One region of the Bacillus sp. 11C genome, then DNA from elsewhere that is predicted to be linked to it. Evidence: riboswitches for the same ligand, from Rfam matches in the RefSeq annotation. Region 1 holds a riboswitch; each other region holds the start of a gene.
The links. A riboswitch is a leader RNA that binds a small molecule or an ion and turns the genes downstream of it on or off. The one in region 1 is predicted to bind thiamine pyrophosphate.
Positions count from the first base shown of each region.

Region 1 (7,440 bases):
GATGGAAGGAACTGTCGATGCTCCGATTGGCAGACATCCTGACAGTATTATTGAACGGATCGTGACACCGGACGGCCAGAAGGCTGTTACCCATTTTCATGTCACACACGCAACTGACGAGATCACATCGGTGACATTGCAGCTTGAGACAGGTCGGACCCATCAAATTCGTGTACATATGAGCTACCTCGGGCACCCGCTGTGCGGTGATACACTGTATGGCGGAACGAGACGGGAAATTGGCCGGCAGGCTCTGCACAGCGAGCAGCTTTCGTTTATCCATCCGCTGACGCAGGAGAACATGGTGTTTCATGCTGCACTGCCTCAAGATATGAAAGAACTGATAAAAGGAGAGAATCCGTAATTCTCTCCTTTTATATTGGGCGAAATCTTGATTCGTCATAAGGCAGGGAGCTTGGAACAGAGACGGTCTCTAGTTCTGGAAAGCGAAAGCCTGTCAGTTTATTTCCGAATACGCAGCCTGTATCAATGTTGATGGTGCGATTGACTTTCCGGGGCTCTTTCACAGGTGTATGGCCGTATACCACCCAAGCGCTTCCGCTATAGGATGCAGCCCAATCACGTCTGACAGGCCTGCCGTCCGGATACGTTTCACCCGTCACATCGCCGTAAAGCACAAAGTCTTTCACTCTGCGGGTAAATTTTCCGATATCGTCAGCCTTTATGCCAGCATGGGCGACAACTAATTCTCCGTTATGTAAGATGTCGTAAAGCGGCGCCGTTTCGTACAGCTTCATAAACTGTTCGCTGACTGTTTTTCTTTCTTCTGTAGAAAATTCTTCAAGCTCTGCCGCTGTTGTTTCGAGGCCATGCATCACTTTCACGGGGTTTCCTTTTAAGTAGCGGTACAGCTTATTGCAATGATTTCCCGGAACATAACGTACAGCGCCTTTTTCGTAAGCGCCGGCTACAAAGCGGATGACCTCAATCGATTTTGGTCCTCTATCAGTTAAATCTCCGGCAAAAACAAGCACCCTGCCTTCTTCGTGGACAGGCACTCCATTTTTCATTGTATAGCCAAGCTTTTGGATTAATGCCATCATTTCATCATAGCAGCCATGAATATCGCTGATTATATCGTAAGCCATGCGTGATCCTCCTTGCCGATTGTTTTATTTATTATGGAGCAAAGTGCTGTGAGTCATCACAGGCTTTTATGTGCAAATTATAGAAGAATTATTTTCTAAACAGGAATAAGACCTTTTTACTTTATTTTTTATCATCATCCTTGTTAAAATCGCGTTATGTTTTTTAAAAAATGAGGTTTTGTTCTTTGATTGAGAACTGAAATAACCCTGACCTAAAAAGGAGGTTCTGATTATGGCGCATTCATCTGTCGCATCTTTAGTTGTTGTACTTATCGTTGCATTTTTAACACCCATCCTTTTGCACCGCTTTAAACTGACGATCCCGGTTGTTGTTGCAGAAATCATTATGGGGCTGATTATCGGAAAAAGCGGTCTTAATTTAGTTGTCGAGGGTGATACATGGCTTGAGACGCTTTCTTTGCTCGGATTTATCTTTTTAATGTTTTTAAGCGGGCTTGAAATTGATTTTTCATCGTTTGAGAAAGGAAAGAAAAAGCAGCTCCTGCCGAACGGCAAAGCGGCGCCTAATACGTTTGCTACGGCGTCCATTATTTTTGCCGGTATATTTATTTTATCATTGCTGCTGTCCTATGGGTTCGTCTTGGCAGGATTTATCGAAAATGCGTTTTTAATGACGCTAATTATTTCAACGATTTCGTTAGGTGTTGTCGTTCCAACGTTAAAAGAAGAACGGATTATGAATTCAAATATCGGGCAGATTATTTTGCTTGTTGCCGTGATTGCTGATTTGGTCACGATGATTCTTCTTGCTGTGTTTTCTTCTCTATACGGAGAAGACAGCGGGAACATGTGGCTCTTGATGATCCTGTTTGCAGCCGGAGTGGTGCTTTACTTTTTCGGCCGGGTCTTTAAACATCGCTCATTTGTTGAGTCGATGTCAAAAGGGACGATTCAGATCGGGACGCGTGCCATTTTTACGTTAATTATCGTACTGGTTGCCCTGTCTGAATCACTTGGGGCGGAAAATATTCTCGGCGCTTTCTTAGCGGGGGTTCTCGTTTCCCTTCTTTCGCCAAACAAAGAACTTGTTCAGCAGCTGGATTCATTCGGCTACGGGTTCTTAATTCCGATTTTCTTTGTAATGGTCGGTGTGAAGCTCGATATTTGGACCCTTTTCCAAGATCCGAAAATTTTAATCATGATCCCGCTTCTGCTTTTGGCGCTGTTAGTCAGCAAAATCATTCCTGTCCTGTACTTGAAGAAGTGGTATGATAAACGAACCACTTTGGCGTCTGGTTTCCTGCTGACATCAACGCTCTCGCTCGTGATTGCCGCTGCGACAATCGGACAGCAGCTTCACGTGATCAGCGCAAATATGTCAGGAGCGTTGACGTTAGTAGCCGTCATTGCCAGTATTTTTTCGCCGGTCTTATTTAAAAAATTATACACACGGGAAGAGCACCCGGAGGAGAAAAAGACAATTACGTTTATCGGCGCGAACCAAATGACATTGCCGGTTACTCTTGAACTGCCGGAAGAGGAGTATGACGTGCGTGTTGTGCATGTCTATCAAGAGAATGCGGAGGAAAAGCTGTCAGAATCAGTATTTACCGTTGAAGCCATCTCTGACTATGAACACCAGACGCTTGAATCACTGGGCATTTTTGATGCAGATATCCTGGTTGTCGCAACTGGGAATGAAGACATGAATGCGGACATTGCGTTACTTGCAAAAGAAAAAGGAACAGGAAGAGTCATTGCCAGCGTGGGATCACCCGAAAATGAAGCAACTTTGAAGGAGCAGGGAATCAACATCTTTTCTATTCTGCTGTCGACAAAAACGCTGCTTCGCGCGCTAATAGAAGCGCCTGGTGTCATGAAGCTGCTCACGAACCAAGAGTCTTCTCTGTATCAAATTAATATGGAAAACAGCACGTACGACGGTGTGATTTTACGGGAATTCCCTTTTACAGGAGACGTCATCTTTGTCAGGATTTTTAGAGGTGTGGACAGCATCGTTCCTCATGGGGATACAAGGCTGAAACTGGGAGACCGCTTAATTGTCACCGGGTCTAGGGTGTATGTAATGGAACTTAAGAAAACATTAGAAGGATAAACCTTGACCAAATAGGGATTCGTGTTAATATAGAGGTGCAACAACAATTCAATATGTATTCGTATAACCACTAGGGGTGTCCTTCATAAGGGCTGAGATAAAAGTGTGACTTTTAGACCCTCATAACTTGAACAGGTTCAGACCTGCGTAGGGAAGTGGAGCGGTATTTGTGTTAGTTTACTACGCCAATTCCAAACCACTTTTCCTTGCGGGAAAGTGGTTTTTTTATTTATCAGACAGGGGGAATGACGTGTGAAATTTTCAGAAGAATGCCGCAGTGCAGCCGCAGAATGGTGGGAAGGGAGCTTTGTCCATCCGTTCGTTCAGGGAATCGGTGACGGAACGCTTCCGATTGACCGTTTTAAATACTACGTGCTTCAGGATTCTTATTATTTAACGCATTTTGCCAAGGTGCAATCGTTCGGCGCCGCTTATGCGAAGGACCTTTATACAACGGGCCGGATGGCAAGCCACGCCCAAGGTACATATGAGGCGGAAATGGCGCTTCACCGCGAGTTTGCGGAGCTGCTGGACATCAGTGATGAAGAGCGTAAGGCCTTTAAGCCGTCTCCTACAGCATACTCTTATACATCCCATATGTACCGTTCGGTTTTGAGCGGAAATTTTGCTGAGATCTTAGCGGCCCTGCTGCCATGCTACTGGCTGTATTACGAGGTTGGCGAGAAATTACTGACATGTGATCCGGGGCATCCGATTTATCAGAAGTGGATCAGCACATACGGCGGTGACTGGTTCAGACAGCAGGTCGAAGAGCAAATCAATCGCTTTGATGAGCTGGCGGAAAACAGCACGGAGGAAGTGCGTGCCAAGATGAAAGAGAATTTTGTTATTTCAAGCTTTTATGAGTATCAATTTTGGGGAATGGCCTATCAAAAAGAAGGCTGGTCTAACCGCGGCATAAAAGAGGTGGAGGAATTTGGAGCTTCACGCCATAACTGATGACTGCAAGCCGGTTGAAACGTTAGCGAGAGTCATCATAGCGATTCAGAATGAAGTTGATTACATTCACATTCGAGAACGGTCTAAATCGGCGGCTGACATTTTGAAACTGCTTGAGCTTGTTTCTGAAGGCGGGGTAGATAAACGAAAATTGGTCATGAATGGGCGAGTGGATATTGCACTTTTTTCATCTATTCATCGCGTGCAGCTGCCGAGCAACAGCTTTTCACCGAAGCAGGTCAGAGCCAGATTTCCTCACCTTCATATCGGGCGGTCAGTGCATTCACTGGAGGAAGCCGTTCAAGCAGAAAAGGAAGATGCGGACTACGTATTGTTCGGCCATGTGTTTGAAACGGATTGCAAAAAGGGTCTTGAAGGCAGAGGCATGTCCTTGCTGTCAGAAATCAAACAGCGGATGTCCATCCCGATTATGGCCATCGGCGGCATGACACCAGACAGATTAAGAGACGTAAAACAAGCGGGAGCAGACGGCATCGCTGTCATGTCAGGAATTTTCTCTTCCGCTGACCCTTTGGAAGCTGCCAGACGATATTCCCGTAAGCTAAAGGAGATGCGCTATGAAAAGGCATTATGATGCAGTAGTCATTGGAGGCGGGATTATTGGTTCCGCGATTGCTTATCATTTAGCAAAGGAAAACAAAACAATCGCATTGTTTGAAAGCGGGACAATGGGCGGCAGAACAACAAGTGCCGCTGCCGGAATGCTTGGCGCCCATGCCGAGTGCGAGGAACGTGACGCGTTTTTTGACTTCGCCATGCACAGCCAGCGTCTGTACAAAGGTCTTGGAGAAGAGCTTTACCCATTATCTGGTATTGATATCAGTCGACATAACGGCGGTATGTTTAAGCTGGCGTTTTCTGAAGAAGACGTGCTGCGGCTGAGGAAGATGGATGATTTGGAATCAGTCAGCTGGCATACAAAAGAAGAAGTTTTAGAAAAAGAGCCGTATACGTCCGGTGACATTTTCGGGGCATCCTTTATTCAGGATGATGTGCATGTTGAGCCTTATTTCGTTTGCAAGGCATATGCGAAAGCAGCGAAAGCGCTTGGCGCGGAGATTTTTGAGCATACTCCCGTCATGCATGTCGAACGTGACGGTGAAGCGCTGTCCATCGAGACACCGAATGGTAACGTATGTGCGGATTATGTCGCGGTTGCCAGCGGGGTGTGGAGCGGAATGTTTTTTAAACAGCTCGGGCTGAACAACTCATTTTTCCCTGTAAAAGGGGAATGCCTGTCTGTTTGGAATGATGATATACCGCTGACAAAAACACTTTACCATGACCATTGCTATATCGTGCCGAGAAAAAGCGGCAGACTGGTTGTCGGCGCGACAATGAAGCCGGGTGACTGGAGTGAAATACCGGATCTTGGCGGACTGGAATCTGTTATGAAAAAAGCAAAAACGATGCTGCCGGCCATTCAGAATATGAAGGTGGATCGTTTTTGGGCAGGACTGCGGCCGGGAACAAAGGATGGGAAACCGTACATCGGCAGACACCCTGAGGACAGCCGTATTTTATTTGCTGCGGGCCATTTTAGAAATGGGATTCTGCTTGCTCCGGCAACGGGGGCTTTGATCAGTGATCTCATCATGAATATAGAGGTCAATCAAGACTGGCTGCACGCATTCCGAATTGATCGCAAGGAGGCGGTTCAGATATGATGCTACAGCTGAACGGTAAAGACGTGAAATGGGAAAAAGACACAGGTACAATTCAAGATCTGCTGGCGTCCTATCAGCTTGAAAATAAAATCGTTATCGTTGAAAGAAATAAAGAAATTATCGGCAAAGAACACTATCACGAGGTTGAGCTTTGTGATCGCGATGTCATTGAAATTGTCCATTTTGTAGGAGGCGGATGAGCATGTTAACTATTGGCGGGAAATCATTTCAATCAAGATTGCTGCTGGGTACGGGGAAATACCCATCGTTTGATATCCAAAAGGAAGCGGTGGCTGTTTCCGAGTCTGATATTTTAACATTTGCTGTGCGGAGAATGAACATTTTTGAAGCGTCTCAGCCTAATTTTCTGGAACAGCTTGATTTATCTAAATACACGCTTCTGCCGAATACAGCGGGCGCCGGGACCGCTGAAGAAGCGGTTCGGATTGCAAGGCTGGCGAAAGCGTCAGGGCTTTGTGACATGATTAAAGTCGAAGTCATCGGATGCAGCCGTTCCTTGCTGCCTGATCCTGTTGAAACATTAAAGGCGTCCGAACAGCTTCTTGAAGAAGGATTTATCGTGCTCCCGTACACGTCGGATGATGTTGTGCTGGCAAGAAAACTGGAGGAGCTTGGCGTTCACGCCATCATGCCGGGGGCATCTCCGATCGGATCTGGGCAAGGAATCTTAAATCCTTTGAATCTGTCATTTATTATTGAACAAGCGAAAGTGCCGGTTATCGTGGACGCCGGAATCGGATCGCCTAAAGACGCGGCATACGCAATGGAGCTTGGAGCTGACGGCGTACTCCTCAATACGGCTGTATCAGGCGCTAATGATCCTGTGAAAATGGCTCATGCCATGAAGCTCGCGGTGGAAGCAGGACGCCTTTCTTATGAGGCGGGACGTATTCCGCGGAAGCAGTACGGAACGGCAAGCAGTCCGGGAGAAGGTCTTCCTGTATGACGGACAGGTACTCCAGACAGGAGCTGTTTGCTCCGATCGGCCCAGCCGGCCAGAAGAAACTGAAAGAAGCGCGCGCCGTGATTATCGGCGCCGGCGCGCTTGGAACAGCCAGTGCAGAAATGCTGGTCAGAGCGGGTGTCGGCTCTGTGAAGATTGCCGACAGAGATTACGTTGAATGGAGCAACCTGCAGCGCCAGCAGCTGTATACAGAAGATGATGTCAAAAAAGAAATGCCGAAAGCGGCCGCTGCTGAGCATCGTCTCCGTTCAATTAACAGCGATGTTGATGTGACTGGCCTTGTGTTGGATGTGACAGCGGAAAATATCTTTGAGCTGATTAAGGGCGCTTCGATCATCGTGGATGCGGCTGATAATTTTGAAACCCGCCTGATCGTAAATGATGCTGCGGTCAAAGAAGGGATCCCTTTTCTTTACGGTGCCTGTGTAGGGAGCTACGGCCTCACCTTTACTGTAGTGCCGGGATCGACCCCCTGCCTGCATTGCTTGCTCGATACACTTCCGATTGGCGGAGCGACATGTGACACAGCCGGCATCATCAGTCCGGCTGTATTGCAGGTAGCGGTCTTTCAGGTGACAGACGCGCTGAAGCTGCTGACGGGAGAGAATTGCGAGCCAGTGC
Region 1 covers NZ_JBUPVZ010000007.1:186,778-194,217, reverse strand. The annotation lists gene ACY3LV_RS12455 (RluA family pseudouridine synthase) at 1-364, shown strand, start outside; gene prpE (bis(5'-nucleosyl)-tetraphosphatase PrpE) at 375-1,109, opposite strand; gene ACY3LV_RS12445 (monovalent cation:proton antiporter family protein) at 1,342-3,186, shown strand; TPP riboswitch at 3,249-3,357, shown strand; gene tenA (thiaminase II) at 3,439-4,146, shown strand; gene tenI (thiazole tautomerase TenI) at 4,124-4,741, shown strand; gene thiO (glycine oxidase ThiO) at 4,725-5,834, shown strand; gene thiS (sulfur carrier protein ThiS) at 5,834-6,034, shown strand; gene thiG (thiazole synthase) at 6,031-6,801, shown strand; gene thiF (thiazole biosynthesis adenylyltransferase ThiF) at 6,798-7,440, shown strand, end outside.

Region 2 (7,440 bases), on a different contig from region 1:
CCGGCAGACAAATCATACACAAATAAGGAGAACGTCACCGTAAAAGGAAAAGCTTCTCCGGGAACAACGGTACACATTTATAATGGAAAGAAAGAAGCAGGAGAGACGAAAGCTGCGGCGGATGGCGCGTTTCAGGCAGGCGTATCACTCAGCGAGGGTGAAAATGAGCTGACGGCCACGGCATCAACAGACAACGGGACTACGGATGCTTCCAGCCCTGTCATGGTCACGCTTGATCAAGACAAGCCAGAATTGACGCTGGACAATCCAAAGGATGGCGAGAAAATAAATAAAGAAGCGCTGACTGTCAAAGGGTCTGTATCCGATGACAATCTGAAAGAAGTCAAAGTGAATGGCAAAAAAGCAACGGTCACTGATGGTTCATACTCAGCCCGTATTCTTTTGGAGAACGGAAGCAATGAAATCAAGGTGACGGCAACAGACTTAGCAGGTAACAAAACGAAGAAAAAGGCTGTCATTGATGTCAACTATGACCAGCCTGTCATCTCCGGATTGATCCCGGGAGAGGACAAAATCTTAAAAGCCGGTGAATCTGTGAAAGTCGCTTTCTCAAGCGCTAAAGATTTGGATGCAACGTTCGTCATTCGTATGCCGCTGACAAATGCAAGAGCGAGTGTGCAAAACGCCACCGAGCTCCCGTTAAGAGAAATTTCTCCGGGGCGATATGAAGGCTATTGGACAGCCACTTCTTCTATTAAAGCAAACGGAGCAAAAGTAGAAGTGATTGTACGTGATGATTATGGAAATGAAACAAGAAAAACAGCGAACGGGAAACTCTATATCAACACTGGAAATTAAGTGTAAAAAAGCTGCCGTCAAGGGCAGCTTTTTTATGTATACTCTCATTTATTCCCTCGACAAATTAAGCAGTTATCCCTGAAAAATTGTATTTTCCTCTCAACATTAATTGACAGACTTTCCCACAGAGCTTGATTTATACTTATGAAACAAGAAGGGGAACAGCGTGATGCAAGAAAGAAAGGAGTCAGATGTGAAAATCTATTTGGATGTCATTTGGCTATTGAACTTTTGCTTTGACGCACTTTTGCTTTTGCTCACGGCATTTATTTTAAAACGGCATGTGAAAAAAAGAAGACTGCTAGGCGGAGCGTTCATCGGTTCAAGTATTGTTCTATTGATGTTTACTCCTTTTTCGCCGATCGTTGAACATCCGGCCGGTAAGCTGGCTTTTTCAGTTGTTATTGTGATGGTGACATTTGGCTTTAAAAGATTTCGTTATTTCTTTCAAAATTTGTTTTCCTTTTATTTTGCGACTTTTTTAATGGGGGGAGGAATGATCGGAGCCCATTCTTTGCTGCAGACCAATTCCGTTGTTCGAAACGGTGTCATGATGACGAATCAAACAGGGTTTGGAGACCCGATCAGCTGGTTGTTTATTGTTGCTGGCTTTCCAGTGTTATGTTTTTTTTCTAAGAGAAGAATTGAAGAGATTGAAACAAAGAACATTCAATATGAGGAACGAGTCAGCGTACAGGCTGATTTGGGCGGCCAAACGCTTCATGTCAGAGGGCTGGTTGATTCCGGTAATCAGCTGTACGATCCGCTTACTAAAACGCCTGTCATGATTATTCACCTTGATAAACTGGAACCGATTTTCGGAGCAGCCGAAACGATGATTATTCGAAACACAGATCCATTGGAAGCCACTCAGCAGCTCGATGATTCATTTCGCTTTTTGGATAAAATGAGGCTGATTCCATACAGGGGAGTAGGTCAGCAAAATCAATTTTTACTATGCGTTAAACCGGATCACGTAACGATTATGACAAAACAAGAAATGATTTCTGCGGATAAATGCTTAATCGGCATCAGCACAACAAAGCTATCTGCAGATGGCGAGTTTGACGCCATTATTCATCCGAAAATGCTTTCGGGCAAGACCATCAAACACGTCTCATAATGTTCGCAAATGTCCGTTACTTATCATACTCAAACGACGTGACATTTAGAAGGGAGAGGAAGATGAAAAAACTGAAATTGCGATTGACGCACCTCTGGTATAAGCTGCTGATGAAACTTGGGCTGAAAAGTGATGAAGTCTATTACATAGGCGGGAGTGAAGCTCTGCCTCCTCCATTATCTAAAGATGAGGAGCAGGTTCTGTTAATGAAGCTTCCAAACGGCGATCAGGCGGCTCGCGCCATTTTGATTGAACGCAATTTGCGTCTGGTCGTCTATATCGCCCGTAAATTCGAAAATACAGGAATTAATATAGAGGATTTAATCAGCATTGGCACCATCGGATTAATCAAAGCTGTGAATACGTTTAATCCAGAAAAGAAAATCAAGCTGGCGACCTATGCCTCACGCTGTATAGAAAATGAAATCCTGATGTATTTAAGAAGAAACAACAAAATCCGGTCAGAGGTTTCCTTTGATGAGCCGCTTAATATTGATTGGGACGGCAATGAGCTTTTGCTTTCTGATGTGCTCGGCACGGACGATGACATTATCACAAAAGACATAGAAGCTAACGTAGATAAAAAGCTTTTGAAAAAAGCGCTTGAACAGCTTAATGAGAGGGAAAAGCAAATCATGGAGCTGCGGTTTGGGCTTGTCGGCGAAGAAGAAAAGACCCAAAAGGATGTAGCGGATATGATGGGAATTTCCCAGTCTTATATTTCACGTCTGGAGAAAAGAATAATAAAAAGATTGAGAAAAGAATTCAACAAAATGGTGTAAAATTTTTTATAGTATAGAACCCTTGATTTTACAGGGATTTCCTGAATTCGACTGTTTTTCGATCTGAGTGCAGTGCATATTTTTCCCACCCAAGGAGATACTTAACGTTGTACAGCAGCTCCTGTAGGGAGGGAAAAAAGTGTCGAGAAATAAAGTCGAAATCTGCGGGGTGGATACCTCCAAATTACCAGTACTCAAGAATGAAGAGATGAGAAAGCTGTTTAGGCAGCTGCAGGATGAAGGCGATGATTCAGCGAGAGAAAAGCTTGTAAACGGGAACTTGCGTCTTGTCTTAAGTGTCATTCAAAGATTTAATAACAGAGGAGAGTATGTTGATGACTTATTTCAGGTCGGCTGCATCGGACTAATGAAATCCATTGATAATTTTGACCTAAGCCACAATGTTAAGTTTTCAACATACGCTGTACCTATGATAATCGGAGAGATCCGCAGGTATTTACGCGATAATAACCCGATTCGTGTCTCAAGATCACTCCGGGACATCGCTTACAAGGCACTTCAGGTAAGAGAGCGGTTAATCAGTGAGACAAGCAAGGAGCCGACTGCAGAAGACATCGCAAAAGTTCTTGAAGTACCGCATGAAGAAATTGTATTTGCGCTTGATGCCATTCAGGATCCGGTTTCTCTATTTGAACCGATCTATAACGACGGCGGAGACCCTATCTATGTGATGGACCAAATTAGTGATGAGCGCAATAAAGATTCACAATGGATTGAAGAGCTGGCTTTAAAAGAGGGCATGAGAAGACTGAATGATAGGGAAAAAATGATTTTGAGAAAGAGGTTCTTCCAAGGGAAAACACAAATGGAAGTAGCGGAGGAAATCGGGATTTCCCAAGCGCAGGTGTCCAGGCTTGAAAAAGCGGCTATCAAACAAATGAATAAGAATATCCATCAATAATGAAAAGCCTTTAAAACAATTTTTGTTTTAAAGGCTTTTCTATTGCGGGCGGTTTACGTTTTGGAAAAAATAAGGTATCCTAGTTCGTACAAAGTTTTATGAAAATTTAAACAATTATAGAAGGCAGTAAAGAGGAGGAACACGATGATTTTGCAGCTTGACAATGTCTCATTAAAACGAAATGGAAAGTGGATACTGAGGGATATCCATTGGAGGGTGGAAGAAAAGGAAAATTGGGTGCTGTACGGACTGAATGGCGCGGGAAAGACCGCACTGTTAAATATGCTTTGTTCATATTATTTTCCAACATCAGGCGAGATGCAGGTGCTTGGCCATGAATTTGGCAAAACCGAGCTTGGGGAGAAGCTCAGGCAGAAAATCGGCCTCGTCTCAGCGGCTCTTCAGCAAAAATTGCACCCGGCAGATTCAGCGTTTGAAATTGCTTTGAGCGGAGCTTACGCTTCAATTGGATTGTATGAAACGCCAAGTGCGGAAATCAGGGAAAAAGCGATTGGTTTGTTAGAGGATTTGGGAGCAATTGAATATGCCGACCGCCGTTATGAAACCCTTTCTCAAGGAGAAAAACAAAGAGCCTTGATTGCAAGAGCGCTAATGGCGGATCCGGAGCTGCTGATACTGGACGAACCGGTCACAGGGCTGGATTTTATTGCCCGGGAAAAATTGTTAGACACGATTACATACATTGCAAACAAAGAAAATGCGCCATCGATCCTTTATGTGACTCATCATGCGGAAGAAATTTTGCCGGTCTTTAACAAAGCCCTTTTGTTAAAACAGGGAGAGGTCTTTAAATCCGGAGAAATAAAGGAAATGCTTACTGATCACATACTTTCGGCTTTTTTTGATACGCCAATCCATGTATTATGGAATCAGGATCGGCCGTTTTTAACAAGAGCCGAGCCGATCACGAATGCCTGACAAACAACACATAGATTCATCCTAGGGGTGCTTTTCGAAGCTGAGAGAGACATTGTCTCAACCCTTTTGACCTGATCTGGATCATGCCAGCGGAGGGAAGCGGTGAAAAAGCGGAGTACATAGGACTCTGTCTGTTTTGATTGAGCCGTTTCATAACATATGAAACGGCTTTTTGATTTTTAAGAAAAGGAGCGGATCACATTGAATCAACAAATAGACTCTCTGTTAAAAAAAGCGGAAGATCAAAAGGGGGACCTGATTGAGCTTGCAAAAACGCTGATCTCTTATCAGACACCTGCTCCGCCTGCAAGGAATACAGACGGCGTCCAGTCATGGATTGCAGGGTTTTTACATGACATGGGATTCTCGATCGATAAATGGGACGTGTACCCGGGAGATCCAAATGTAGTGGGTCTTCTAAAAGGGACAGATTCAGCCGGTTATCATAGCTTAATCATCAATGGCCATGTAGATGTGGCAGAGGTAAAAGAGGATGAGGGGTGGGAGCATAATCCGTTTCACCCAATTGAGAAAAACGGTTTCTTAATCGGACGAGGCGCTTCAGATATGAAAGGCGGGTTGGCGTGTGTGCTGTTTGCGGTCAAATTGATTCATGAAGCCGGCATTGAACTTCCAGGTGATTTGATTTTGCAATCAGTGATCGGGGAGGAAGTCGGCGAAGCCGGCACACTTGAATGCTGTAAGAGAGGCTACCACGCTGATTTTGCAATTGTCGCCGATACGAGCGACATGCATATTCAAGGCCAAGGCGGTGTCATTACTGGCTGGATCGAAATCAAAAGCAGTCAAACGTTTCATGATGGAACGAGACGGAATATGATTCATGCTGGAGGAGGAACCTTCGGGGCAAGTGCAATTGAAAAAATGGCTAAAATCATTGCGGGACTCGGTGAACTGGAGCGCCACTGGTCCATCTTGAAAAGTTATCCCGGCTTTAAACCCGGCACAAATACCATTAATCCGGCTGTTATTGAAGGCGGCAGACATGCGGCTTTTATAGCCGACGAGTGCCGCCTGTGGATCACGGTCCATTTTTACCCGAATGAAACCCATGAACAAGTGGCAGCGGAAATAGAAGATTACATCAACCGGCTGAGCGACAGTGATATTTGGCTTAGGGAAAACCGCCCTGTTTTTAAGTGGGGAGGCTCATCTATGATTGAAGACAAAGGAGAAATTTTTCCGGCACTGGAAGTTGACCCCAGCCACCCAGGCGTCTTAGCGCTTACAGCGTCTCATGAGGAAGTGAAACGGGAGCATCCGGTTATTGACGTTTCTCAATCCGTTACAGACGGGGGATGGCTGTTTAATGCCGGGATTCCAAGCGTGATCTACGGTCCTGGCGATCTGCACAATGCACACTCTGTGAACGAGGAGGTATCGATTGAGCAGCTGGTGGATTACACAAAAATCATGCTCGATTTTATCATTAGATGGTGCAGCGGTAAAAAAGAACAGTAACCATGAAAATTTCTTCTTGCTGACAAGGTTCAGCCCGCCCATTCATATACTTGAAAAAAGGACGGAAAAAGGACGTGATGGAATGATCAGCATTTCAGAATTTCAGGTGAAGGATGTTGTCAATGTCTCAAACGGGAAAAAGCTGGGGAGCATTGGCGATATCGATATCAATGTGACTACTGGTAAAATTCAGGCGATCATATTAGGGGGGAATGGGAAGGTTCTCGGATTTTTTGGAAAAGAAGAGGAATTAGTCATTCCATGGCGAAATATAGTAAAAATCGGGGAAGATGTGATCTTGGTCCGATTAAGTGAACCGCATGCATAAACCTGCTTGTCTGCTGCTGATTGGAAAATGCCGGAAGTCCAGTTTCTTCCGGCACATTTCATTTAGAAATATGCAAATCGGCGCTCAACGAATGCAGAAAGATGTGGTAAAATAAGTGGGAAATTCCGCTTTTTTAAATGTTTGTCGAAAGGTTGGATCATCATGAATACATATCACCCATTCAGTCTTACCACACCCTCGACACTCATGATACAAGACTGGACACAAACGAATCAAAACAACAGAGAAGTCATTGCCGGGTTCACGACGAAAAACGGCGGTGTCAGCCAAAAGCCTTTTGAATCGTTAAATACAGGATTGCACGTTCATGACAAAGATGCAGATGTAGTTAAAAATCGCGAATATATTGCCGATATGTTTAATATTGATTTGCAGTCTTGGGTATTTGCTGATCAGACACACGATAATCGCGTTCAAAAAGTGACGCAGAGAGATAGGGGAAAAGGCGCCCGTGAGTATCACACGGCTCTGAAAGCAACGGACGGGCTCTACACAAATGAAAAGAATGTGTTTTTGGCATTATGCTTTGCTGATTGTGTGCCTCTTTTCTTCTATGATCCGGTTAAATCGCTTGTCGGGGTCGCCCATGCCGGGTGGAAAGGCACTGTCAAACAGATTGGCAGAGAAATGGTGAAGCAATGGACCGAGCAGGAAGGGTCAAATCTCTCAGACATTTATGCTGTTATTGGACCGTCTATCAGCGGAGCATGCTATACGGTAGACGACCGTGTCATGGATGCTGTCCGGGCATTGCCGGTTTCGGCAGGACGTGCCGTTAATCAGACGGAAAAGGCACAATATCAGCTTGATCTGAAAGAGCTGAACCGCTTCATACTGATCGACAGCGGTTTGGCAACTGAACAGATTTCTGTCAGCGGTTTATGCACGGAAAGTGAGCCGTCACTTTTCTATTCTCACCGCCGCGATCAGGGGGAAACTGGACGAATGATGTCCTTTATCGGAATGAAGGAGGCATAAAAGATCTTGCGTGTTGTTGATCATTTACGACATATAAACGAACGAA
Region 2 covers NZ_JBUPVZ010000004.1:309,583-317,022, reverse strand. The annotation lists gene ACY3LV_RS08545 (S8 family serine peptidase) at 1-819, shown strand, start outside; gene spoIIGA (sigma-E processing peptidase SpoIIGA) at 1,013-1,942, shown strand; gene sigE (RNA polymerase sporulation sigma factor SigE) at 2,005-2,724, shown strand; gene sigG (RNA polymerase sporulation sigma factor SigG) at 2,864-3,646, shown strand; gene ACY3LV_RS08525 (ABC transporter ATP-binding protein) at 3,791-4,585, shown strand; TPP riboswitch at 4,599-4,700, shown strand; gene ACY3LV_RS08520 (acetylornithine deacetylase) at 4,787-6,067, shown strand; gene ACY3LV_RS08515 (YlmC/YmxH family sporulation protein) at 6,150-6,395, shown strand; gene pgeF (peptidoglycan editing factor PgeF) at 6,558-7,394, shown strand; gene ACY3LV_RS08505 (YggS family pyridoxal phosphate-dependent enzyme) at 7,401-7,440, shown strand, end outside.
Region 2: linked by a shared signal. The riboswitch ahead of ACY3LV_RS08520 (acetylornithine deacetylase) and the one ahead of tenA (thiaminase II) in region 1 are both predicted to bind thiamine pyrophosphate.

Region 3 (7,440 bases), on a different contig from region 1:
CCTTCTGGAGTGCCGGTTCGACCCCGGCCACCGGTATACTGAAAAACCCGTTTCTTATGTAGAAACGGGTTTTTGTTTTTTTATAATTTATTCAGCGTATTGGTCTATGATCTCTTCTAACACCTCTTCAAGCTCTTCTGCATCTTCAAGCTCTGATTGGCTGAAGCGGACGCGTACGAGCTGTTCTCCGTCATTATACATCTCTTCAAGCCATCCTCGCAGGCCCCTTGCTCTGCGGTCGACTTCGATAATCATGTCTAAACCGTCTTCGTCTAAAAGGAAAATAATTTCTAATTCATCAAGCATCTGACGATAGTAGCCTGATGTTGGGACGAACTCAAATTCTTGAACAAATGGAAGTCGGCGCCGGAAGTAGGGCGCTTGTTCGCAGTCTGCTTCGTTCAGGCGGAAGCCCAGGTTTTCGATTGCTTCCAGCACACTTTCAATCCAGGGATGCGCTTCAACGTAAATGCGGTCATGGTCGGATTTATCGATACCGCCTTGAATATCAAGGTCTGTCACTACGGCGACTTCTACCTTCCCTACAGTGATCGGCGTATCAAGAGGGAGAGTGAATGAGAATGGAAATTGATGCTCTTCACCAGGCTGAATGGTGAATGAACCAGTGACCCGAAAAGAATGGATTGTAGCGTATTTACGGTGCTCTTCATCGTCTTTTACAATGACGTACCGTGTATTAAGCTGTAAGTCAATGTAGCGGATGTCCTGAGCGATTTTTCCGCCTTTGACATGGACAGTTCCCCGTACTTCTTCTCCTGGATAATAGGCGTCTTTCTCTAAAATTGTATCTACTTTTGCAGCACCGATTCCGGCACTTGCCGCAAACTTCTTGAAAAATGACATATTAGATCTTCCCCTTTTTCTTTTTCTCAACAGATATACGTAAGAAAGAGGAAAAAAGATTCGTTTGATTCATACTTTTTTCCTATATTCGTAAAGTCTTGGGACAGACTAAGAATAATTTAAAGCAAAGGAGCGGAGTTGAAATGAATAAAGAAAGTCTGGTTGCTGATGAATTACATAGAATGTTTTTGGCTGGTGAACTGCAAATCACGGTAGAAGAGGATATAAACAATATTTCCGAAAGGCTGAGAAATGGTGATCTCAGTTTAGACTCATTAAGCGGTGAAGACGCGTTTATAAAAGAAACGGTAAACGAGGCTTTACAAAGAGTGGAGCAATAAAAGGAAGAGACGGTGTCCCATAAATGAGACACCGTCTTTTTTTATGACTTTGTTACAGTTCTCTATGAAATGAACAACTGTAACTAATTGTTCATGCAACGCTTTCTGAGGTCTGGGTTTGCGAGTTCTGTTCTGCGCAATTTTTATTTTATGCTGGTTTTAGTTGCTGTTAGGTTTGATTCGGGCTATAAATCATCGTTAGGAATTTAATGTTCTAGCTCTTTCTGATAAAAAAATATTTAGGCTTGTGTCATGCTATAATGAATAACAAATTTTGTCGGGGAGTGGGATGATGAAACAGATTATTGCGATGGGAGGGGGAGGTTTTTCGATGGAGCCAGAAAATTTGTCCCTCGATCGATATATCATGAATCAATCGGCACGGAAGACGCCTCGTATTTGTTTTTTGCCGACGGCAAGCGGTGATTCCCAAAACTATGTTCAGCGGTTTTATCATACATTTCAAACATTGGATTGTGTGCCATCTCATTTATCCTTATTTAAGCCGCCGTCAACAGATTTAACTTCTTTTGTTATGGAAAAGGACGTGATTTATGTTGGCGGGGGGAATACACGGAATATGCTTGTGCTATGGAAGGAGTGGGGGCTGGATCTTATTCTCAGAGAGGCGTGGAAGAGCGGTGTGGTTCTAGCTGGATTAAGTGCCGGTGCGATCTGCTGGTTTGCAGAAGGGGTGACGGATTCAGCCGGACCGCTGACAAGTATGAAAAGTTTAGGCTTTTTGCAAGGAAGCTTTTGTCCTCATTATGACGGTGAGAAGGATCGGAGACCGATATACCATCAGCTGATATGTAACGAATTCTTGTGCGAGGGCTATGCGGCGGAAGATGGAGCGGCTCTCCATTTCATAAATAATCAGCTGTTTCAGACAGTGAGTTCAAGACCGGGTGCAAAGGTATATCGGGTGACGAGGGGTGAACATGAAATATTTGAAACTCCGCTGCCGGTCAAATATTTGGGGTGAATTAGCTGAATATTTTATATATTCCTCTTTTTTTTAGGTTGGTTTTATGTTAAGATAAGTCCGAAATCAATAGTTACTGGGGGTGCCCGTTTTCGGGCTGAGAGAGAAGGTAAGCTTCTTAACCCTTTGGACCTGATCTGGTTCGTACCAGCGTGGGGAAGTAGAGAAATTGTTTTTATTATTGTCGTGCTGGGCAATAATAAGTTTCTTTCTGACTGTAACCGGGTTCATTCATTTGAATCCGGTTTTTTGTGCTGGTTATGGGCTTGATTTTGTCCTTTCAAACGAAGAGAGGGGAAGATCAGTGATGCAAAACAATTCAGTGCAGCAAGCCAACATTTCTATTATGTCGAGTTTTTCGGGTAGCAAGAAAGTATATGTGGAGGGTTCTTCTGCGGACATCCAAGTGCCGATGAGGGAAATCGCATTGAGCCCGACGACAGGGTCGTTCGGCGAAGAGGAAAACGCGCCTGTGCGTGTCTATGATACAAGCGGACCTTATACGGATCCTGATGTGACCATTCATATTCAAGAAGGATTAAAGCCTCTCCGCCAAAAATGGATCAGTGAGCGCGGCGATGTCGAAGAATATGAGGGACGGGCGATCAAACCAGAAGATAACGGTTATAAAAAAGCAAACCTAAACGTAAGCTACCCAGGACTAAAGCGGAAACCGCTGCGGGCGAAAGCAGGCCAAAATGTCACACAAATGCATTATGCCAAAAAGGGGATCATTACACCTGAGATGGAGTTTATCGCAATCCGCGAGCATGTGTCTCCCGAATTTGTCAGAGATGAGGTAGCAAGCGGCCGGGCGATCATTCCTTCAAATATTAATCATCCTGAAAGCGAACCGATGATTATCGGCCGGAATTTTCATGTGAAGATTAATGCGAATATCGGGAATTCAGCGGTTACGTCATCTATAGAAGAAGAAGTGGAAAAAATGACGTGGGCCATTCGCTGGGGAGCGGATACGATGATGGATCTTTCTACCGGAAAAGACATTCATACGACGCGTGAATGGATTATCCGCAATTGCCCCGTGCCTGTGGGAACTGTTCCGATTTATCAGGCCCTTGAAAAGGTAAACGGCGTAGCGGAGGATTTAACGTGGGAGATTTACCGTGATACGCTGATCGAGCAGGCAGAGCAGGGAGTGGATTATTTTACGATTCACGCGGGTGTTTTGCTGCGGTATGTGCCGTTAACCGCCAAACGGACAACGGGAATCGTGTCACGCGGGGGAGCGATTATGGCACAGTGGTGTCTGGCTCATCATCAGGAAAGCTTTTTGTATACTCATTTTGAAGAAATCTGTGAAATCATGAAAGCGTATGATATTGCTTTCTCTCTTGGGGATGGGCTTCGCCCTGGATCAATCGCTGATGCCAATGACGAAGCGCAGTTTGCTGAATTGGAGACTCTCGGAGAATTGACGCAAATTGCCTGGAAGCATGATGTTCAGGTGATGATTGAGGGACCAGGGCATGTGCCGATGCATAAAATTAAAGAGAACGTCGATAAACAAATGGACATTTGTAAAGAAGCGCCTTTTTACACCTTAGGACCGCTGACGACAGATATTGCGCCGGGCTATGACCATATTACTTCAGCGATCGGAGCGGCGATGATCGGCTGGTATGGAACAGCCATGCTTTGTTATGTAACGCCGAAGGAGCATTTGGGGCTGCCTAATCGTGATGATGTACGTGAAGGAGTCATTACATATAAAATTGCTGCGCATGCCGCTGATCTTGCCAAAGGGCATCCCGGAGCGCAAAAACGGGATGACGCTTTATCGAAAGCCCGCTTTGAATTCCGTTGGCGTGACCAGTTTCATCTATCTCTTGATCCGGAAAGAGCGCTTGAATACCATGATGAAACCTTGCCGGCAGAAGGAGCGAAAACCGCTCATTTCTGTTCAATGTGCGGTCCGAAGTTTTGCAGCATGAGAATTTCTCAGGATATTCGGGACTATGCGAAGGACAAAGAGCTTAGTGAATGGGATGCCATCGAAGAGGGGATGAAAGAAAAAGCCGAAGAATTTGTAAATCAAGGCAGCCAGCTTTATAAATAAAAGATTGCCAGCGAATTAATTTCAGCATTTCTGATCGGGGCACCGAAGGCTCTTATCTTTTAGATAAGGGCCTTTTTTTGTATTAATGGGAATAAGATTTTGCCGTTTAAGCTCTGATTTTGAAAACAAACGAGAGGTTATGAAGTAACGATGCCCATGGAGGAAATTGATATGAAGCATACGAAGTGCGTAACTAAATAAAAAACCCGCTAATTGCACAGCGGGTTTTTGCATCTCTATTAAGCATCTTTTTTAATCGGCAATCCAAGGCCTTCTGCCACGCGTTTTCCGTATTCAGGATCGGCTTTGCAGAAATGCTCGATTTGGCGAAGTTTGATTTCTTCTTTTTCTACCGGCTTCATGGCGTTTACGATATTTTCAACGAGGCGGGCACGCTCATCCTCGCTCATCAAACGGTAGAGGTCACCGGCTTGTGTGTAGTGATCGTTGTGATCATAGCTTACGCTGTCAGCGATTCCTTCTACCGGATATGCTGCTTGTTTATCCTCAGGTGACTCTTTCGGACCGCCGAAGCTGTTAGGCTCGTAATATACAGATCCGCCGCCGTTGTTATCAAAACGCATTTGTCCGTCACGCTGATAATTGTTGACTTCGTTGCGTGCGCGGTTGATTGGCAGCGCTTGATGGTTTGCGCCAACACGGTAGCGGTGTGCATCATGATAAGCAAACAGCCGGCCTTGAAGCATTTTATCCGGAGAAACATCAATGCCAGGCACAAGTGTTCCAGGTGAGAATGTCGCTTGTTCTACTTCTGCAAAGTAGTTTTCCGGATTTCTGTCGAGAACCATGCGTCCGACTTCGATTAACGGATAGTCTTTTTGAGACCAAACTTTTGTGACATCAAACGGATCGAAGCGATACGTATTTGCATCTTCTAAAGGCATGATTTGCACATATAGTTTCCATGCGGGGAAATCACCGTTTTCGATCGCGTTGAAAAGATCTTCTGTATGATAATCTGGGTTTTCACCGGCAATTTTTGCAGCGGTACTAACATCAAGGTTTTTCACGCCTTGTTCTGTTTTAAAGTGATATTTAATCCATACGCCTTCGCCTTCGGCATTGGTCCATTTGAATGTATGGCTTCCAAAGCCGTGCATGTGGCGAAGTGTCGCAGGAATCCCGCGGTCAGACATCAGAATCGACACTTGGTGAAGCGATTCTGGTGAAAGTGACCAGAAATCCCATACAGCTGTAGGGTTTTTTAAGTGTGTTTTTGGATCTCTTTTTTGTGTATGGATGAAATCAGGGAACTTAATCGCATCGCGGATAAAGAATACCGGTGTATTGTTTCCGACGATGTCATAGTTTCCTTCTTCAGTATAAAATTTAACGGCAAATCCGCGCGGGTCGCGAACTGTGTCAGCCGAGCCAAGTTCACCGGCAACTGTTGAGAAACGGATGAACAACGGTGTGCGTTTGCCGACTTCAGAAAGGAAAGCGGCTTTCGTGTATTTTGTTACATCGTTTGTTACTTCAAAATATCCGTGAGCGCCTGCTCCTTTAGCGTGAACAACACGCTCAGGAACACGTTCTCTGTTGAAATGGGCCAATTTTTCGAGTAAATGTACATCTTGGATTAAAGTTGGTCCGCGAGAACCTGCAGTCATTGAATTTTGGTTATCTCCAACCGGGGCGCCCCAGCTAGTTGTCAGTTTATTTGAACTCATGTGATCACCTCTTGGAATTTATAAGAACATAATATCATCTCTAAGTAAAAAGTCAATATCATATTATAATTATTATAAAATAGTTATTTATATTAAGCGATATCTAGTATTGAAAATGATGATAAACCTCTGTCATAACAGGTTTTAAAACAATGAAAATTTGTGTGATCATGATTTTTTCTTTTCTATTTGCGAAACAAGCAGAGTAAGTGATAAACAGGCAGACAAAATCTCGCATAAATAGAGTTGGTTTATGACCGGTATCCTCACTTAGAAAAGTGTTTATTTTGCAGACTTGGCTTTTGCTTCTGCCAATAAGGCGCAGGTTTAAGTAAAACACAGCCCTTGAACACATGGTATGATATGTAAAGAAGGGAGCTGATTTTCTGAAAACATTGATAAGCACAACAATTATTTGCCTGATTGCTATGCTGTCAGCATGCGAAGATACAAAACAAATGGAAATCAAAGAGGCCGATATGTCAGATCTCGAAAAAAATAGAATGGATGTTGCAGCCTCCCAAACCTTCACTGCCGAGGTCGCAAATATCAGTGATAGCATTTCTGGAGCTGAAATGTATATAGAGCATTATCAAAACGGAAAGCTTGTTGAAACCATTGGACCGGTAAGTGCAGATTACTCGGAGGAAAAACCCGATTCATTACAATTTGTTTACTTTGAGAATGAGGAGGGAGAAGGTAAGAATAAACTGAGCACCGTTCATTTTGGAATTGTGGATAAACAAGGAAATATTGTGGCTGATTCGTCGTTTCGGCGTGATGATAGCGCGGCACAGGAAGTGACTCAGAAGATTTCGTCGGCTAAACCGATTTCTTTCGAAAAACCTGTATTGATCGGCAGCAGTATTAAAGGGACTGACGAACCAATGCACACCTCTGAACACAAAAAAGAGCTCATTAAGCATCAAGATGCGCTACTGTATTATGTGGAATTGCATCATTAGAAACGGGCGGCTTCAGGCCGTCTGTTTTACAAAGCGGTATACTTGCTTTTTTGAATCGTGCGTGATACATTTTAAATCGTAACAATTTCGATTTAAAAAGGAGGCTATGTGACTTGGCTAAAAAATCAAAAGTGGCAAAAGAGTTAAAACGCCAGCAGCTTGTTGAACAATACGCTGATATTAGACGCGAGCTGAAAGAAAAAGGAGATTACGAGGCACTCAGCAAGCTGCCGAGAGATTCAGCACCGGGAAGGCTCCACAATCGCTGCATGGTAACAGGGCGCCCGAGAGGATATATGAGGAAGTTTAAAATGTCCAGAATCGCTTTCAGGGAGCTGGCTCATAAAGGACAGATTCCCGGTGTGAAAAAAGCGAGCTGGTAAGAAAAACTCCGGCCGATTACAGCGCGCCGGAGTTTTTTTCGTTTTTCTTGAAAGCGATGACGTAGGATAGGTGCTGGATGATCATGATGATAAACACAATAATAATAGGGAAAAACGGAATATGCGATTGA
Region 3 covers NZ_JBUPVZ010000015.1:81,194-88,633, reverse strand. The annotation lists tRNA gene ACY3LV_RS17805 (tRNA-Leu) at 1-36, shown strand, start outside; gene spo0M (sporulation control protein Spo0M) at 88-864, opposite strand; gene ACY3LV_RS17795 (hypothetical protein) at 1,008-1,205, shown strand; gene ACY3LV_RS17790 (Type 1 glutamine amidotransferase-like domain-containing protein) at 1,498-2,190, shown strand; TPP riboswitch at 2,259-2,366, shown strand; gene thiC (phosphomethylpyrimidine synthase ThiC) at 2,498-4,270, shown strand; gene katA (catalase KatA) at 4,510-5,961, opposite strand; gene ACY3LV_RS17775 (hypothetical protein) at 6,390-6,926, shown strand; gene rpsN (30S ribosomal protein S14) at 7,040-7,309, shown strand; gene ACY3LV_RS17765 (hypothetical protein) at 7,326-7,440, opposite strand, start outside.
Region 3: linked by a shared signal. The riboswitch ahead of thiC (phosphomethylpyrimidine synthase ThiC) and the one ahead of tenA (thiaminase II) in region 1 are both predicted to bind thiamine pyrophosphate.

Region 4 (7,440 bases), 180 kb from region 1:
AAAAACCCCCCGCTGCTGCGGGGGTTTTGATTAGTCGTCTATCTCCTGCTTGATGATACGGCCATCCTTTGCGGAGATGTCAAATTCCGCCTCAGTGCCTTGTTTCGTTTGGATCTCAATTTCGTAGATGTAAGCGCCGTCGTCTACATCAAGCTTGCTTTCTGTTACGGTTCCGTTGGTTTGCTTTAAGGCCATTTCTTCAGCTTCTTCTTTTGTTATAGCGACTTGTTCTGCTTTCTCCTTTAACGGGTCATTAAGCGCTTGTCTTGTCTTAATATCTACATAAACGTCGTAGTCTTCACCGTCTTTTTCGATCTCTACTTCATAGACTTCTTTACCGTTGTAAATATCTCTGTCGATGTCTTCCACTGTGCCGTCAACAACCGTTTTGGCAATTGATTGTGCTTCCTGTTCAGTGAGTGCACCAGTCTCGGAAGCGGCAGTCTGTGTGTTATCATTGTTTTCTTTCGCAAACGCGTTGTAGCTGAATCCGCCAGCCGCTAAACATCCTGCTAAAAGACCAACCATCCATCGTTTCTTAAGCATATGTGATTCCTCCTTTGTATGTGTATGAGTACAGTTTACATACTTAACATGAAAGGAAAACGAAAGAAAGATGAGAATTTGATGAGAAAACGTCAGTCTTCATACACAATGTTCGCAACTTTTCCGGTGTAGGCATTGATTTTCACTGTCGCTTCTTTATCATCCGGAAGATCAACATCCACTTCAAAGATGAGAGTGCCCCCACTTTCTTCGAGATCTGCGTCATCCGCCGTCCCGCCCGTTTCTCTCTCTGCAATGGTTTTCGCTTCGTTTTCCGTAATCGGTGTTTTGGGTTGGTCTTTACTGCTGATTTGGTCAGCAGACACAACTGCTTTTTCCTGCATGTCTACCTTCACTTCGTATGTTTTTCCGTCTTTTTTTTGAATGGTATATGTGGCAACACGATTCTGATGTGTTTGTTTTTTGACGGTTCCCGGGACCCGCTCAAGTGCGAGTTGCTCGGCTTCTTTTTCTGTCATGACAGATGGATTCATCTCTTTAACTCTGTTCATCGAAAGAATGTCTGCCGATTTTGCATCAGCTTTTATAAAATAAGTTCCCTTTGGATTTTCAAGGGTCATATCATATGTTTTTTTATCCTTTGATTGTGTTACATTCGTGATTTCGCCTTCATAAGAGGCTTCGACTTTTTTTACGACAGCCTTCTTTGACATTACATCTTCATGGGTTTGCCGAATGATAAGAACCGCACAGATGATGATGGCTAAAACCGCCGCTGCAGCAGAAATTGCTTTGATTGTTTTGTTCATCAGCCTCCCCCATTCTGTTCTCTGAATTCCATGGTGACAGCTGTTCCTTGTTCCGGCGTACTTTTTACAGACAGCTCAAGGCCGTGCTCATCGGCGATTTGCTTGGCAATGGAAAGGCCTAAACCCGTTCCGCCTGTTTTTCTGTTTCGTGCCTCATCCGCTCGGTAGAACCGTTCGAACAGGTGCGGGATATGCTCCTCAGGTATTCCGATGCCTTCATCCCTTACTGACAGAAACGGCAGCCCATTCCTCGTTTTGGCTGTCATCACAATGGCTTTTTCACTATATTTAATGGCATTATCGAGCAAAATGGTCAGCAGCTGCTTGATGCGTTCTTCATCAGCTATTACAAACAGGCTCTCCTTATCTGTTTCAAGAAAAATGTCACGCTGATAGACAGGCTGGAGCGTTTGCATGACAGTGCGCGACACTTCAACCAGATCGATTGTTTTCAGATCAAGCTCAATGCCTTCGTGGCTTTTGGCCAACGTCAGAAGCTGATTGGTCAGTTTTTTCATATGCAGCGCTTCTGAATAAATGGCTTCTATCGATTCCTCAAGCACTTCCGGCTTTTTTGCCCCCCATCGCTTCATCAGGCTGCTGTAGCTTTCTATAATCGTGAGCGGGGTTTTCAATTCGTGTGAAGCATCTTGAACGAATTGCTGCTGTTTATCGTAATGATCTTTCAGCATCATCGCCATCTCATTAAACGTCAGCCCCATCTGATATAACTCGTCGTGGGACTGTCCTTCCAAGGAAATCGTTTTGAATGCTTTCTCCCGCTGTATGTCTTTCATCGTCATCATTAATCGCCTGATTGGATTGATGATCCGGCGGGCGAGCAAGCTTCCCGCAAAAAAAGAAGCGATACAGACAGCAGCACTCGCAGCGATTAAGATGATTTTCAGCAGAAACAGACTCTCTTCTGTGTTCTCCAGCCTTTCAACCAGCTGAAGAGATACCACTTGCCCATCGGTCCAAATAACCGGAACAGCAGCTTCAGCAAACAGTTTGCCGTCATGTTTCCTTACATCTGCAGTTTCACCGCTATGAAAAGCGAGAGGGAAATCTTTATACGCTTTTTCTTTTGTCATCGTCATAACGGCTTTTTGATCTCCATTCACAACACGGACCATGCCGTTTGCCGGAAGATAGGCCTGCAGCATGTCCTGCAAAGCCACTCCTTCTGTTTCAGCAGCATGCAGTGCTTCGGCGATGTTACTGGTCTCATCTGCAAGCCGGGCCGCATCCTTTGATGTCAGGGCGGATGAAAAAATGAGATAGACCGCGGTATGGACCAGAATTAATAACAGTAACAGCGATAGTGATGTGTATAGATGAATCTTGGTCTTTAGCTTCATTTTTTACCCCTTAATGGCATAGCCAACCCCGCGAATCGTATGGATCAGCTGTTTTTCGTAAGGATAATCCAACTTTTTTCTGATGTATCTGATGTAGACGTCCACGACATTTGTATCACCAATATAATCAAATCCCCATACTGAGCTTAAAATCTGCTCCCGTGTCAGCACTTGCTGCGGATGCTTCAGCATATAGACGAGCAAATCAAATTCCCGCGGCGTTAATTCCACCTCTTTGTCTCCGCGTCTCACTTCACGTGTTTTTTCATTCACCCGTAAGTCGTCATAAGTAAGAAAGGTGTCAATATCTTTTGTTTTTGTCCCTTTTTGGCGCAGTGCCGCCCTGATTCTGGCAAGTAATTCTTCAATTTCAAACGGCTTTGTGACATAGTCATTGGCACCGATGTCCAGTCCAGTTACCTTATCAGGCACACTGTCGCGCGCCGTTAATAAAATGACCGGTGTTTGCGAATCCGTTTTTCTCAAGCGGCGCAGCACCTCCAGGCCGCTAAGTCCCGGAAGCATAACATCAAGAAGCACCAAGGTATACCCGCCTTCCGCTGCCGCATTCAGCCCTTCCGTACCATTGTGTTTCATGGTAACGCTGTAACCTTCATACTCCAATTCAAGCTGAAGCACTCTGGCGATTTTTTCTTCATCTTCCACAATTAATATGTGTCCTTTTTCCAAATCCGATCATCCCTCTCCTGACTCGATATGAAAAAAATGATTTCTTGGTTTACAAAATGATTCTTATCATCTATTATGATGTCAACATAAAAAATTGTATACGGAAAGCACTAGGGGTGCTGTTTTGGCTGAGATAAAGCGCGAGAGTAACGCGCTTTGATCCCTTATGACCCGATCTGGATAATACCAGCGTGGGGAAGTGCAGGTTGACCGAATGGTGTATTTTTTGTGCGCTTAATCGATCTCTTACTGCATATTCCCTTAGAATATGCAGTTTTTTATTTTACCAAAAAACAAGAGGTGAAAGAAATGCAGCAAATATGCGGTACAAGCAGAATCGCCGGTTTTCGGTTCTCTTTATATCCGATGACAGATGATTTTATCAATGTGATCAAGTCTGCACTGAAAAAAACCGACACATCTAAGGTTTGGACGAAAACCGACCATATCAGCACAATCTTACGAGGATCGGCTGATCATGTATTCGATGCAGCCAAAGCCATTTATCTTAACGCGGCAAACAGCGAAAAACACATCGTCATGAACGGCACGTTTTCCATCGGATGCCCGGGCGACACACAAGGAGATACATATCTTTCCGCAGACGATAATCGTGTCAATGAAGATGCTGTCCGGAGCCTGAACGCGGAAGCGCCGTGCCAATTTGCCCTTTATCCGATGAATGAGCCCGATTATATGGGCTTGATCATGGAAGCTGTCGACATTGCGAAAGCAGAAGGCACCTTCGTACAAGGTGTCCATTACGCGAGTGAGCTTGACGGGGATGCGCATGACGTATTCAGGACATTGGAAGCCGTTTTCCGTATGGCTGGAAAGCAAACAAAGCACGTAACCATGACTGTGAATGTTTAGGCTAACAGTCCATCTAGAAAAAACAGAAAGCAGGGATAAAATGAAAAGCTGGAAAGTAAAAGAAATTGTCATTATGTCCGTTATCAGTATTGTTTTTGCCGTGGTTTATTTATTATTTACGCATTTTGGAAACGTACTTGCAGGTATGTTCGGTCCAATCGCTTATGAACCTATTTTCGGTATTTGGTTTATCGTTTCCATCATCGCCGCGTACATTATTCGAAAACCCGGAGCAGCGCTAGTTTCTGAAGTCATAGCCGCTCTCGTTGAATGCCTGCTGGGAAATCCATCTGGCCCGATGGTCATCGTCGTCGGCATCGTTCAAGGTCTCGGGGCTGAAGCTGTATTTCTCGCGACGCGCTGGAAAGCATATTCTCTGCCTGTACTTATGCTGGCAGGAATGGGATCTTCAGTAGCCAGCTTTATCTATAATCTATTTGTTTCTGGCTATATTGCCTATTCACCAGGTTATCTTCTCATTTTGTTTATAATCCGTCTTGCTTCCGGCGCACTTCTTGCGGGACTTCTCGGGAAGGCTGTCAGCGACTCTCTCGCTTATACGGGCGTGCTAAACGGAATGGCACTCGGAAAGGAACTGAAAAAGAAACGGAAACGGGTATCAGAACATGCAAGCCTTTGATAAGCTTCTCACGGTTGACAGGCTCAGCTTCTCTTATGAAGAAGACGCGAACCCGGTTTTTCAAAATATTTCGTTTGAGCTTCAAAAAGGAGAATGCGCTTTATTGCTAGGACCGAGCGGATGCGGAAAAAGCTCGCTCGCCCTTTGTTTAAACGGTCTCTACCCGGAGGCTTGTGACGGCACACAGTCGGGGCATGTATTTTTACTTGAAAAGCCGGTCACAGACCCTGGAGCCTCCGAAACGGTAGCCCAGTATGCCGGGGTCGTCTTTCAGGACCCCGATCAGCAGTTTTGCATGCTGACGGTGGAGGACGAAATCGCTTTCGGGCTGGAAAATCTGCAGATTCCGAAAGAAGAGATGACGGAGAAGATCGATGCCGTTTTAGAAAAATTACGTATTGCTCATTTAAAAGAAAAAACAATATCCACTTTGTCAGGGGGACAAAAACAGAAAGTTGCTCTTGCCTGTATACTGGCCATGGAACCCGAGCTCATTATGTTAGACGAGCCGACTTCTCTTCTAGATCCTTATTCAGCGCGGGAGTTCGTTCACATGATGAAAGATCTTCAGCGTGATAAAGGCTTCAGCCTCCTTGTCATTGAGCATCAGCTTGATGACTGGACGCCTTGGGTTGAAAGAACGATCGTGCTGGACAAAGCAGGAAAAAAAGCGCTGGATGGCCGAACGCAAGATCTATTTCAGTACGAAGCGGCAACCCTAAAGCAAATGGGCATCGCGATTCCAAAAGTATCTGATCTGCAGAAAAAATGCAGTATGCCGTTTACTTTATCAAAGGAAACGCTGTTCAAAAAGCCTTTTCCTGCCGAGTATGCAGAAAAGAAAGAAACTCCTTCTGGGAAGAGTGTGCTGGAAGTCAGCGGCCTTTCATTCGCAAGAGGACATCAGACGATTTTCAAAGACCTTAGCTTTTCATTGCACGAAGGCTCTTTGACGGCGCTTGTCGGCCCTAACGGCACTGGTAAATCGACGCTTTTATCTGTTCTCGCACGTCTTATGAAGCCGCAAAGCGGCAAGATTCTTCTATATGATCAGCCGCTGCATTCATATAAAGAAAAAGAACTGCGAAAACGTTTGGGATTTGTTTTTCAAAACCCGGAGCATCAGTTCGTCACCAATACGGTGTATGACGAGCTGATGTTCGGTCAAAAAGTAAATGCTGAAACTAAGGAAAAAGCGCACCATCTGCTGGATCGTTTCAGTCTTGCGCATTTGGCTGATCATCATCCGTTTGCGATCAGCCAAGGACAAAAACGGCGCCTGAGTGTCGCTACTATGCTCATGCATGATGTAAAGGTTTTATTATTAGACGAACCAACCTTTGGCCAGGACGCCCATACGGCGGCTGAATGCATGGATATGATTCGGCGTATTAAGGAAGAAGGAACCGCTGTCCTTATGATTACGCACGATATGGAGCTTGTCTCTTCGTATGCCGACAGCGTGCTTGTTCTCCATGATACGAATCTAGCTTTTGACGGATCTCCAGCGCAGTTATTTTCTCAGGAAAAAGGGCTTGTCCAAAAAGCAAAGCTCACCCTCCCCCTTCTATATGAATGGATGGCCTACCAAGAGGAGGTGCGTGATGAAGCAGCCGTTACATCTCATTAATCCGACAGTGAAAGCCGCGGCGGTTTTTTTGTGTGTCGTCATGCTGTCGTTTATTTACAATCCTTACACTCCTGTGTGTTTTTATATCATCATCGTTGCCGGTGTCCTATTGGCGGCCAGAATCCCTTTAAAAAAATGGTTTTTGTTTACGATTCCGTTTTTGATTTTGGCATTCGGATGCGTATGGACAGCCGCTGTTTTTGGCAAGGTCCCGACAACTCCGGATAATTTCTTGTTTCAAGCAGGCCCTATCTCAATCAACAGCGATAATGTCTCTGTCGGCATTTCTCTCGGGTTTCGTATTTTGTGCTTTTCCGCGTTATCGATGATGTTTGTCTTTACGACCGATCCCATTTTATTTATGCTGAGCCTTGTCCAGCAATGCAAGCTCTCACCAAAGCTCGCATACGGGGTCATTGCAGGCTTTCGTTTTCTTCCGCTGTTAAAGGATGAAATCCAGCTGATCCAGCAGGCTCATAAAATCAGAGGAGGAGCGGCAGAGAGCGGCTTCATTGAGAAAATCAGCGCGCTAAAGCGGTATACCATCCCGCTGTTGGCCAGCGCCATCAGAAAAGCGGAACGGACAGCGCTTGCGATGGAATCAAAAGGTTTTACAGGAAGCAGAAACCGGACATATTACCGGACACTGACCGTAAACCGCCGCGATTGGCTGTTCTTTTGCCTCGTTCTCTTGTTATTCGCAGGATCTTTACTCGTATCCCTATGTTTTGCCTCATAAAAATCCGCTATCGGTTGATAGCGGATTTTTTTCTTATTGATGATAGTTTAATGCCTGGGCAAGATTGGTTTTAATTGTAATATTCGAAAAATCAATCCCCAGCTGTACAGCGGTTTGCGCGATTTCAGGCCTGATTCCTGACAGGGTTGACCTGACACCGATTAAAGTGAGCGCCTCAATCAATTTAAAGA
Region 4 covers NZ_JBUPVZ010000007.1:3,135-10,574, forward strand. The annotation lists gene ACY3LV_RS11335 (PepSY domain-containing protein) at 31-546, opposite strand; gene ACY3LV_RS11340 (PepSY domain-containing protein) at 639-1,316, opposite strand; gene ACY3LV_RS11345 (ATP-binding protein) at 1,316-2,677, opposite strand; gene ykoG (two-component system response regulator YkoG) at 2,681-3,367, opposite strand; TPP riboswitch at 3,470-3,582, shown strand; gene ACY3LV_RS11355 (YkoF family thiamine/hydroxymethylpyrimidine-binding protein) at 3,677-4,240, shown strand; gene ACY3LV_RS11360 (ECF transporter S component) at 4,281-4,880, shown strand; gene ACY3LV_RS11365 (ABC transporter ATP-binding protein) at 4,867-6,510, shown strand; gene thiX (HMP/thiamine ABC transporter permease ThiX) at 6,485-7,249, shown strand; gene rsbRB (RsbT co-antagonist RsbRB) at 7,283-7,440, opposite strand, start outside.
Region 4: linked by a shared signal. The riboswitch ahead of ACY3LV_RS11355 (YkoF family thiamine/hydroxymethylpyrimidine-binding protein) and the one ahead of tenA (thiaminase II) in region 1 are both predicted to bind thiamine pyrophosphate.